Regions from separate parts of the Salinibacterium sp. NG22 genome, predicted to be linked through region 1. Evidence: riboswitches for the same ligand, from Rfam matches in the RefSeq annotation. Region 1 holds a riboswitch; the other holds the start of a gene.
What was found. A riboswitch is a leader RNA that binds a small molecule or an ion and turns the genes downstream of it on or off. The one in region 1 is predicted to bind glycine.
Positions count from the first base shown of each region.

Region 2: another riboswitch for glycine. It lies ahead of gcvT (glycine cleavage system aminomethyltransferase GcvT); the one in region 1 lies ahead of I6E81_RS14105 (L-serine ammonia-lyase).

Region 1 is NZ_JADYWG010000004.1:102,468-108,251, forward strand. It holds gene I6E81_RS14095 (alpha/beta fold hydrolase) at 1-1,219, shown strand, start outside; gene I6E81_RS14100 (siderophore-interacting protein) at 1,300-2,130, shown strand; glycine riboswitch at 2,264-2,359, shown strand; gene I6E81_RS14105 (L-serine ammonia-lyase) at 2,564-3,961, shown strand; gene I6E81_RS14110 (pyrimidine reductase family protein) at 3,992-4,741, opposite strand; gene folP (dihydropteroate synthase) at 4,747-5,652, opposite strand.
Region 2 is NZ_JADYWG010000002.1:190,268-196,051, reverse strand. It holds gene I6E81_RS10515 (ornithine cyclodeaminase) at 1-877, opposite strand, end outside; gene I6E81_RS10510 (Lrp/AsnC family transcriptional regulator) at 1,009-1,440, shown strand; glycine riboswitch at 1,592-1,713, shown strand; gene gcvT (glycine cleavage system aminomethyltransferase GcvT) at 1,853-3,010, shown strand; gene gcvH (glycine cleavage system protein GcvH) at 3,013-3,384, shown strand; gene gcvP (aminomethyl-transferring glycine dehydrogenase) at 3,384-5,784, shown strand, end outside.

The sequences.
Region 1 (5,784 bases):
CCTCCCCGATGGCGCTCCTTCTGCTTTCGCCCTTTTCGCGCACTGCTTCACGTGCTCGAAAGACTCATTCGCTGCCTCACGCATTTCGAAAGCACTTGTTGACTACGGCATCGCCGTATTGCGTTTTGACTTCACGGGCTTGGGCGGCTCCGACGGTGATTTCTCGAATACCAACTTCAGCTCGAACATCGACGACGTCGTCGCCGCCACCGAATACCTCGGCACCAACTACCGTGCGCCTACGATTCTTATCGGGCACTCACTCGGTGGAGCCGCCGTGCTCGCTGCCGCGCACCGCATGCCGTCGACTCGTGCTGTCGTCACACTCGGCAGCCCAAGCGATCCGGCGCACATCACGAATCTCTTCGCCCACGCCAGCGCCGAGATTGCGGCTGCGGGAGAAGCAATGGTTCAGCTGGGCGGTCGCGAGTTCCGCATCCGCAAGCAACTCCTCGACGACATCGCCGCCCAACCGCAGTCCGCTCGATTGCGCGATCTTGATGCCGCCCTGTTGGTTATGCACTCCCCCATCGACCAGACGGTGGGGGTCGACAACGCGCGAGAGATTTTCGAAACAGCGAAGCACCCCAAGTCTTTTGTGGCGCTCGATGGCGCGGATCATCTCCTGAGCAATCGGGACGATGCTGCTTTCGCGGCGAGCATGATCGCGGCGTGGTCAGCTCGCTACGCTTTCGACGGCGCGGCGGCTCCTCAGCCGACAAAGAGCGACACTGGCACAAAAACCGCTGCGGTTGTCAACCCGAGCGCGGTTGTTACTGCCGACGGCAGCTCGGTGATCGTCACCGAGAGCGGTCCGGCGCGCTACGAACAGCGAGTATTCGCGTCGGGGCACGAACTGATCTCTGATGAGCCTGCACCGCTGAGCGAGAATCATGGCGCTGCACCGTATGACTTCGTCTTGGCTGGTCTCGGAAGCTGCACCTCCATCACGATCAGGATGTACGCCGACCGCAAGAAGATGCCGCTGAAGTCGGTAAGCGTGCGCCTCACTCGCGAGCGGATCGATGCGGCCACGTGCGAGCACTGCACCTCAACCGAGGGCATGGTCGAGCATTTCACTCGTGAGCTCACCTTCGAGGGTGAACTCACCGATGAGCAACGAGCTTCTCTGCTCGTCATTGCCGACAAGTGCCCTGTACACCGCTCTCTCGAGGGCGAGATCTCGATCACGACTACAGAACGCTCCTCGGTTCACTAGCCCTCTCGGCATCCGAGGGTTACAGTAGTTAGGTAAGCCTAACTTTTAGTGAAATGAGCCGGCGCCCGCGCCCATCGCCTATGACAATTGAACGTGACTCCGTCAAGCATCCCCTCGTTATCCGCCACCTGACGGTCAGCGCCGTCAGCCACCCGGCGCCGTCGATTGCGCGCATCACCCTCAGCGGTGATGAACTCGCCGGATTTGTCAGCAGCGGCCCCACCGACCACGTCAAGGTATTCTTTCCCGATCCCGCAACCGGCGTGCTCACTGCACCCACGATGACCGCCGATGGAATCAAGAAGCCCAAGGGCGAGGGCAAGGTTATTTCGCGTGACTACACCCCGCTCGGCTTCCGCAGCGATGCTGGTCGTCACGAGCTCGATATCGACTTCGTCGTCCACGGTGATGAGGGGCCTGCCTCCGCCTGGGCCGGCTCAGCCGCCGCTGGCGACAGCCTCGTGATCGCGGGCCCGCGCGGATCACGACTGCTGCCTGTTGGCGCAACCCACGTCATCCTGATCGCGGACGAGACTGCGTTTCCTGCAGCCTCGCGCTGGATCGACATGCTCCCCACCTCGGTAAACATCACCGCCCTGTTCGATGTCGCCGACGACAGCCTTGAGAGCTACTTCAGTGACGAGCAGAAGGCTCGAATGGATGCCGAGTGGTACTACCGTCGCGACGGCCTCGGCCAGCTGGAGGCTGCCCTCCGAGCGCTCGGCGAAATTGGTGAGTCGACCTTCGTGTTCCTCGCCGGCGAAGCAACCACACTTGTGCCGCTCCGCCGCTACTTGCGTCGCGAGTTGGGATTGCCCAAACAGCAGGTGACGGCCGACGGTTACTGGCGTCGTGGCGTGACGAACGCTGACCACCACGAGCCGATCGACCCCTCAGACCCCGAGGACTAAACGGTCTTTGCGAGCGTGCGTTTCTCGCTGAGAGGCCCGGCACGCATGCTCGCCTGAGCACAACCCCGGCGCGAGATTGACGGGTCTGCGAGGCAGGCTCAAGTGTATGCTGATGGCACAAGTGAACAGCCGTCATTCCGCTGCGGGAGAGTCCTTCCGATCGATGGTTGGCGCCGTAGGAGCAAACCCTCTCCGGGAATCTCTCAGGCCCCAGTACCGCAGTGGATAGGCAACTCTGAAAAGTAGTCGGCCCTGCCCGACTCGCCGACGGGGCAACGCAACGCCACAAGCGTGCGGAAACTCTCAGGCCCAATACAGAGCGGAGAGGACTCAACGACGCCCGCACGACGCAGTGTGGTGAAGAAACGGAGTCACCGTGGCCATTCGCAATCTGACCCCCCGAACTGAAGTACCGACGCCCTCGCTCGAAGAAGTGCCCCTGAGCAGCTTCGATCTGTTCACTGTCGGCATCGGCCCTTCCAGCTCGCACACCGTCGGCCCCATGCGCGCGGCTGCGTCCTTCGCCGCTGATCTTTCCGAACACGGGATGCTCGACGCTGTCGCCACTCTCAGCGTTCGCCTCTACGGCTCTCTCGCCGCAACCGGTGCTGGCCACGGCACGATGAGCGCGGTGCTCATTGGCTTGGAGGGAAAGCTCCCCGACCAGGTTCTCCCCGCCGAGATGGACCAGATTCTGGCCCGCATCGAAGAATCCGGGCTGCTGCACGTGAGCGCGAGCCGCGACGTGCCATTCCGCGAATCCGATATTGCCCTGCACCCGCTTACCGTGCTTGACGGGCACCCCAATGGCATGCGTTTTGCAGCATACGATGCGGATGGCGCCGCAATTCTGGAGGCAACGTACTTCTCGATCGGTGGCGGTTTCATCTATCGTGAGGGCGACAACCGTGATGGCAGCTCCTCTAGCGGCCCAGCCGCCGTCGCGGATCCGCTGCCGTTCCGCACTGCAGCGCAATTGCTCGCGCACTGCCGCACCGAGGGGCTCAGCTTCAGCGGTGTGATGTTGCGCAACGAGTTGGCCCGCCGCCCCGAGTCTGAGGTGGTTGCTGGCCTCCTGCACATCCGCGATGTCATGGATGAGTGCAAGAACAATAGCCTTGAACGCACCGGCAACCTCCCCGGCAATTTGAAGGTGCGTCGCCGGGCTCCCGAGTGGCACCGACGCTTGCGCGAAGAAGACCCCAACCGCGATCCGAACTTCTGGCAGGAATGGGTCAACCTCGTTGCCCTTGCCGTCAACGAAGAAAATGCCTCGGGTGGCCGGGTCGTCACTGCCCCCACTAACGGTGCTGCCGGCATCATCCCGGCTGTGCTGTTTTATGCGACCCACTATGCGCCTGGCATGAAAGATGCCGACCAAGCGACGAAGGATGACGCTACCGTTCGCTTCTTGCTGGCCAGCGCGGCCGTGGGCGTGCTCTACAAGCGCATGGCTTCGATCTCGGGCGCCGAGGTCGGATGTCAGGGCGAGGTTGGCTCGGCCTCCTCTATGGCGGCTGCGGGGCTCGCAGAAATTCTCGGTGGAACTCCCGCACAGGTCGAGAACGCGGCCGAGATCGCGATGGAACACAACCTCGGCCTCACGTGCGATCCCATTGGCGGTCTCGTACAGATCCCGTGCATTGAACGCAATGCGATTGCTGCCTCGAAGGCGATCAACGCTGCAAAGATGGCGTTGTGGGGCGATGGCGAGCACCGTGTCTCGCTCGATGAGGTCATTATCACCATGGCCGAGACCGGCAAGGATATGAGTTCGCGCTACAAGGAAACGTCGATGGGTGGCCTCGCCGTCAACGTCGTCGAGTGCTAGCGCGCACGAAAATACCGCAACGACAGCGCGCTAGCGAGCGGCGCGGAGGTAGCGCAGCAGCAGTGTTCCGTCGGGCGCGGACAGTGCGTGCGCGAGCGACATATTCTGCGGTGTCGCATCCGCCGCATCCACAATTCGCCGAGCAGACCCGCCTTCGAGCCGCGGGCTCACGGTGAGACAGAGTTCGTCAACAACGCCCTGAGCGATCATGGTCGCGAAGAGTGTCGGACCGCCTTCGCTGTGCTGCTGCACAAGTCCGCGTTCCGCGAGAAGGTGTTTCATCTCGACGGTATCTACGGCAGCGTCTCCCGCAATGATCACGTCAGCAACCTCTTCGATTCGTTTGCGGCTCTCCGCGGGTGCGCTCTCGGTGGTCACCACGAGGGGGCGCGTCGCATAGCTGCCCAGGTCTCCCGGCTCCAGCCGCAGTGATGCCGTCACAATGGCAAACGGTGGCTGAGCGGCGAGTCCTTGCGAAGTCCGCCAGCCGGCAGATTCCTCGTCGAGAGCGAGGTTGCGGTAACCCTCCTGGCGCACTGTCCCTGCGCCAACGACGATGACATCCGCAAGCCGTCGAAGCAGCCCGAAGACACGACCGTCTGAGTCCGTGCCAAGCCCACCAGACACTCCCTCGTGGGTGGCAGCGCCATCAATGCTCGACACGAAGTTCGCGCGCAACCACGGCACTGATCGATCAGCCACCGCGTAGCTCGCGAGAAGTTGCTCGTCGGTGAGCGGCGCCCCAGCGCTGAGGGAGTGAATTTCGGATGCGTCGGCCACAGTGCCTACCTTTCGTTGATGTCGGACATGTTGTGCTTCAGCAGCGCGGGTTCGCGGAGCCCCAGAATGGCTTCGGTCATGCGCACGGCCGCAACAGTTTCCGCTACTTCGTGAACTCGCACGACCCGCGCGCCATTGAGGATGGATGCCACGGCGGCAGCCAGTGAACCTTCGAGGCGTTCGCGCTTCGGCTTATCAAGCACTTCGCCGATGAAGTCTTTATTGGAGAGAGCGACGAGGGTCGGCAACCCGAGTTCGGTGATTACATCGAGGCGACGGGTGAGTTCGAGACTATGCACGGTGTTTTTGTTGAGGTCGTGACCGGGATCGACAAACAATCGCTCGTCGGGAACGCCCGCGGCACGAGCCTGTTCCACTCGGCTCTGAAGAAAGTCACGCACTTCTGTCGCTACATCGTCGTACTGCGGCCGCGCGAACTGGGTGCGTGGCTGCGCCCGCGAATGAACAAGAATGAGTGATGCATCGCTGGCGGCAATAACGCCGGCGAGGTCAGGGTCGCTCAAGCCCGTGGTGTCATTAATCACCGTGGCACCGGCCGCGATACTCCGGCGAGCAACCTCAGCATGGAAGGTGTCGACCGAGATCACGACGTCGGATGCTTCGCGAAGCGCCTGCACTACGGGAACGACGCGCTCGCACTCCTCCTCGACACTCAGCGGGTCGCCCGGAGCGAACGGAACGCCGCCGATGTCGATCCAATCGGCCCCCTGCTCGACAGCCCGCAGCGACGCGGCAACAGCATCCTCGAGCGCGTAGTTGGTTCCCGCATCGTAAAAGGAATCGGGCGTGCGATTCACGATCGCCATCACCGCAACGTTGCGCGAGAAATCAAAGGTTCGATCGCCAATAGTCCGTCGTGGATTCCGCAGCGGCGGGAGGTCAAAACTCATACTCCCCATACTGGGCGACGATGCTGACAAGTGCATCTCAACCTCGCCGGGCCGCGCAGAGCGGAGGGCTAGTCTCGCCGCGATAAATTGCGCGGGCTAGCGCGTGAGCTCACGAGCGCGGAGCATGGCGAC
Region 2 (5,784 bases), on a different contig from region 1:
CGGAGTCGAAGAGGGTTACCTCTTCGGCAGACGTGCGGCCAGTTGCGGTCCCAGCGAGCACTTCCCACAGCTCGGTGATGGGGGAGTCAGCTTCAAGCTGCTGGATCTCACCCTCGATGCGGGTCTGCTCCGGGAACTCGACAAACACGGTCGAGTTGCGCACGATGGCCTCTTCGAGCTCTGTCTTGCCCGGGCAGTCTCCGCCAATGGCGTTGAGGTGCATTCCGGGTTCGATCATGTCGGCGGTGAGAATCGTCGCGTTCTTCTTGTCTGCGGTGCAGGTCGTGACGATGTCGGCGCCCGCAACAGCGTCTGCTGCTGAGGTTGCGCGCACGATGTCGAAACCGAGTGGCTCAACGTTGCGAATGAACTTGTCCATCGCAGCGGGGTCGGTGTCCCAGACGCGCAGGCTCGTGATGCCGAGGCCGGCGCGGAAGCCGAGTGCCTGGAACTCCGACTGAGTGCCGGTGCCGATGAGGGCGAGAACGCTCGAGTCGGGGCGAGCCAAGGCGCGCGCCGCCATGACGGAGGTCGCAGAGGTGCGCAATGCCGTGAGCAGGGTCATCTCCGAGAAGAACGTGGGGTAGCCGTTGTCGACGCGAGCGAGCATGCCGAGCGCGGTGACGGTCTGGAAGCCCAGTGCAGGGTTGGAAGGGTGGCCGTTGACGTACTTAAAGCCGTACGTTTCGCCATCGCTCGTCGGCATCAATTCGATGACGCCTTCGGGGGAGTGGGCGGCAACGCGAGGTGACTTGTCGAACTGGGGCCACTTGGCATAATCCTGTTCGAGGTAACCCACGATGCCCATAATGATCGGCTCGATGCCGGTGTCGGCAATCCAGCGGCGCATGTTGTTGACGTCTACGTAGTGAACCATGGTCACTCCTTTCGTTGCGGTATTAGAGCTTCCTACGTTACGAATATGCACTATGTACCTACAACTCCCAGTCAACCCTATTTCCGGCCAATAACTATGCATAATGGGAGGCAGAATTGTACAATTTGTTCATGTCTGACTTAGATGACCTTGATCGCCGCCTGTTAGCCGCCCTTCGAGCTGATGCGCGCGAGTCAGTGGCGAGCCTCTCGCGTCGACTTAACGTCACGCGCGCGACCGTCACAAGCCGTATCGATCGCCTCGTGAGCAACGGCACCGTTCTCGGGTTCTCGATCCGCATTAGAGAAGACCGCGACCCTTCTTTCATCCGGGCGATTGCCTTTGTCGAGGTAGAAGGGCGATCGACGGATTCCGTGATCAGCCAGCTGCGCGGTCTGCCCGAGATCCATGAACTCCACACCACCAATGGCGCGTGGGATCTGGTCGCCGACATCCGCACCGACAGCCTGAGCAACTTTGACCGTGTCTTGGCCCGCATGCGCAATGTGGAGGGTGTCGTGAACAGTGAAACCAGTTTGTTGCTCAGCTCAGCACTCCTCTAGCCCGACCGCCGATGCCCATCCGCGTCGCTGCTGTAGACCACCCGAGCACCAGTCGGCCGAAAGGGCACGAATTGCTCGCTCTCGGCGTGCTCATCGGCGCGAGCATCCGCCCCGCATTGCTATGCTGAACTCACAACTGAACATCGGGCCGCAACACGATGCGGGAGAGCCGGGCATCTAGCGCTAGTCAACAGAAATTGGCAGGCGCCAGGCCGGCACCGAAGGAGCAAGCCTCCCCGCCAATCTCTCAGGTTCATGTACCGCATCGCACTTGGCCACTCTGGAAAGAGAACCTCGCATCACCCTGAGGTTCCGCCGACGGTGAAAGCTCGCTAGCGTTTAGCGTGTGAAGCTCTCAGGCTCATCACAGAGGGGGAGTTCTATTCACTAGCCCATGCGCCAGGAGAACTCCGTGACCGATGTATCAAGTTCTGAAGCTTCATCCGCTGAATCTTCGCCCACCGCGGTGAGGTATTCACCGCTGCACAGCATCCATGAGCAACTCGGTGCTGCGTTCACCGATTTCGCTGGCTGGATGATGCCGGTGCGGTACAGCTCCGACCTCGCCGAGCACCATGCCGTGCGCACCGCTGCCGGCATTTTCGACATCTCGCACATGGCCGAGATTCACGTGCGCGGCGCTGACGCTGGCGCGTACCTCGACTATGCGCTCGCGGGCAAGCTCTCGGGTATTGCCTTGGCTCAAGCCAAGTACAGCCTGTTGCTCAATGAGGCGGGTGGCATCATCGATGACCTCGTCACCTACCGCCTCGCTGATGACCACTTCTTGGTTGTCGCCAATGCCGGAAACCGCTTTGCCGCAGCAACAGCGCTCACTGAACGGGCCGTCGGCTTTGAGGTCGCGGTCACCGATGAGAGCGACGACTACGCGCTCATCGCCGTTCAAGGTCCGGTGTCGCGTGCCATCCTCGAGGCGACCGCGGGGCTCACCGGCTTTGCGACACCGCTCGACGAACTCAAGTACTACCGCGAAACCGCGGCCACCTTCAACGGCACCGACCTCATTATCGGCCGCACCGGCTACACGGGCGAAGACGGCTTCGAGCTATACATTCATGTGGATGCCGCGGCCGACCTCTGGGCTGCACTCACGGTTGCCGGCGAACCTCTCGGTCTCGTGCCCGCCGGTCTCGCGTGCCGAGACACTCTCCGCCTCGAAGCGGGCATGCCGCTGTATGGACACGAACTCAACCTTGGCACCTTCCCCGTGCAAGCTGGCCTCGGCCGCGTTGTTGCACTCAGCAAAGAAGGTGACTTCGTCGGTCGCAGCGCGATCGAAGCGGGCCCGGATGTCGGTGCTCGCGTTCTCGTCGGTCTCGCCGCCGAGGGCCGTCGCGCCGGTCGCGCTGACTACCTTCTTTTTCACGGTGACACCGAGGTGGGAGTCATCACCTCCGGCGCGCTGTCGCCAACGCTGGGGCACCCGATCGCTATGGCTTACGTCGACTCCGACGTGAGTGAGGTCGGCACCGAGCTTCACATTGATGTGCGGGGCAGTCGCATTGCTGCATCCGTTGTTTCCCTACCCTTCTACAAAAGAGAGGCCTGATCATGGCTGAGAAGAGCGAATTGCAGTACACCGCCGAGCACGAATGGGTGCTGGTCGACGGCAACATCGCGACGGTCGGAATCACCGACTTCGCGGCAGGCAAACTGGGCGACATCGTCTTCGTTGACCTGCCCAAGGTCGGAGCCACCGTCGCTGAGGGCAAGATCGTCGGCGAGATCGAGTCGACCAAGTCGGTGGGTGAACTCTTTGCTCCCGTTGCGGGAACCGTTGTCGAATCCAACGATGCTGTCGCCGACAGCCCAGAGCTCGTCAACAGCGACCCCTTCGGTGAAGGCTGGCTCGTGAAGATCGAATTTACTGAACTCCCGTCGATGCTCAGCCTCGACGAATACACCGCATTGACAGGCGAATAATGCCCAACCCTTTCATCAGCGGCACGTTTGCTGACCGCCACATCGGCACGGATGACGCAGCCCAGGCCAGCATGTTGGCCGCTGTCGGCTACGACAGCCTCGAATCGCTCGTGGATGCCGCGGTTCCGCCCGCCATTCACCAGACTCCGGTCGTGAATTCCACGATCCCGGCTCCTGCCTCTGAGCGTGAGGCGCTCGCCGAACTGCGCGCCCTCGCTGGCGCGAACAAGGTTCGTCGCAGCATGATCGGTCTCGGGTATTACGACACCATTACGCCCGCTGTGATCAAGCGAAACGTGCTCGAGAACCCGAGCTGGTACACGGCGTACACGCCGTACCAGCCGGAAATTTCGCAGGGTCGCCTTGAGGCGCTCCTCAACTTCCAGACGATGGTTGCAGACCTTGCAGGCATGACCACGACAAACGCGTCGATGCTCGATGAGGGCACCGCCGCTGTGGAGGGAATGCTTCTTGCGCGCCGTGCGGCTCGCGTGGAGTCGCCCGTGTTCATCGTGGATGCCGACACTTTTCCGCAGACCAAGGCTCTGCTGGCGAACCGCGCGGAGGCTCTCGGAATTGAGCTTGTAGAGCTCGACCTGGCCACGCTCGGTGCGAACCCAGAGCTGCCGGAATGCTTTGGTGCGCTCATCCAGTACCCGGGTGCAACCGGTCGCGTGTGGGATTCCAGCGAGGTTATCGCTGCGGTCAAGGCTCACGGCGGACTCGCTGTTGTTGCTGCCGACCTGCTCGCCCTCACGATGCTGAAGTCGCCAGGAGAACTCGGCGCAGATGTTGCTGTCGGCACCACGCAACGCTTTGGCGTTCCGATGGGCTTCGGCGGACCGCACGCCGGCTACATGTCCGTGCGCAAGGGCCTCGAACGTCAGTTGCCCGGCCGCCTCGTCGGCGTATCTCAGGATGCCGCCGGCGACCCCGCCTATCGTCTGTCGTTGCAGGCGCGTGAGCAGCACATCCGCCGCGAGAAGGCGACCTCCAACATCTGTACTGCACAGGTTTTGTTGGCTGTCATGGCATCCATGTATGCCGTCTATCACGGTCCCCAAGGTCTCAAGCGAATCGCTCAGCGCATTCACCACGACACTGCCAAGTTCGCGGCACGCCTGACCGCCGCGGGCTACACGGTCGAGAACAGCACCTTCTTTGACACCCTCTCGGTGACGAAAAAGGGCCAGGCTCAGGCGATCGCCGCCAAGGCACTCGAGAGTGACATCCTGATTTATGTCGTGGATGCTGACACTGTGCGTGTGAGCTTCGACGAAGTATCGACGCAGCCCTATGGCGGAATGCTCGCCGCACAAGAGAATGATCTCGCCGACGCCTTCGGGCTGGAGAGCGGCTACACGACGCCGCTTGACGACTCCAGCATTCCCGAGGCTCTCAACCGCACGAGCGAGTACCTCACGCACCCGGTCTTCAATACGCACCGCTCGGAGACGAGCATGATGCGCTACCTCAAGTACCTCGCCGACAAGGACTACGCGCTCGACCGCGGCATGATCCCGCTGGGCTCGTGCACGATGAAGCTGAACGCTGCAAGCGAGATGGAAGCGGTGAGCTGGCCGGAATTTGCGGGCATCCACCCCTTCGCTCCTGCCGAAGATGTCTCCGGCTACCTCGTCATGATTTCGCACCTCGAGTCGTGGCTCACCGAGGTCACCGGGTATGACACCGCGTCGTTGCAGCCGAACGCGGGCAGCCAGGGCGAACTCGCGGGGCTCCTCGCGATTCGTGGCTACCACCGCGCGAACGGTAATCCGGAACGCACGATCTGCCTCATCCCGTCGAGTGCTCACGGCACCAACGCCGCCAGCGCGATGCTCGCCGGAATGCGTGTCGTGGTCGTGGCCTGCGATGACCTCGGCAACGTCGACCTCGATGATCTGCGCGCCAAGATCGCTGAGCACGCGAGTGAAATCGCCGCCCTCATGATTACCTACCCCTCGACTCACGGGGTGTACGAGCACGAAGTGCGTGAGATCACGCAGGCTGTGCACGACGCTGGTGGACAGGTGTACGTTGACGGTGCCAACCTCAACGCTCTGCTCGGTTACGCGCGGTTCGGTGACTTTGGCGGCGACGTCAGCCACCTCAACCTGCACAAGACCTTCTGCATCCCGCACGGCGGCGGCGGCCCCGGGGTTGGTCCGGTCGTTGCGAAAGCACACTTGGCCAAGTTCTTGCCTGGCCACCCCATGGCGCAGAGCCAGCATCATCCGGCATTCGATATGCAGACCGGTGCTGCCGGTCCGTATGTTCACGCCGGGGGAGCGGTCAGCGCTGCGCCCTACGGAAGCCCGAGCATCCTGCCCATCACGTGGGCGTACGTGCGCATGATGGGATCGGCCGGCCTCAAGGCGGCAACCGGTGCCGCGGTGCTCT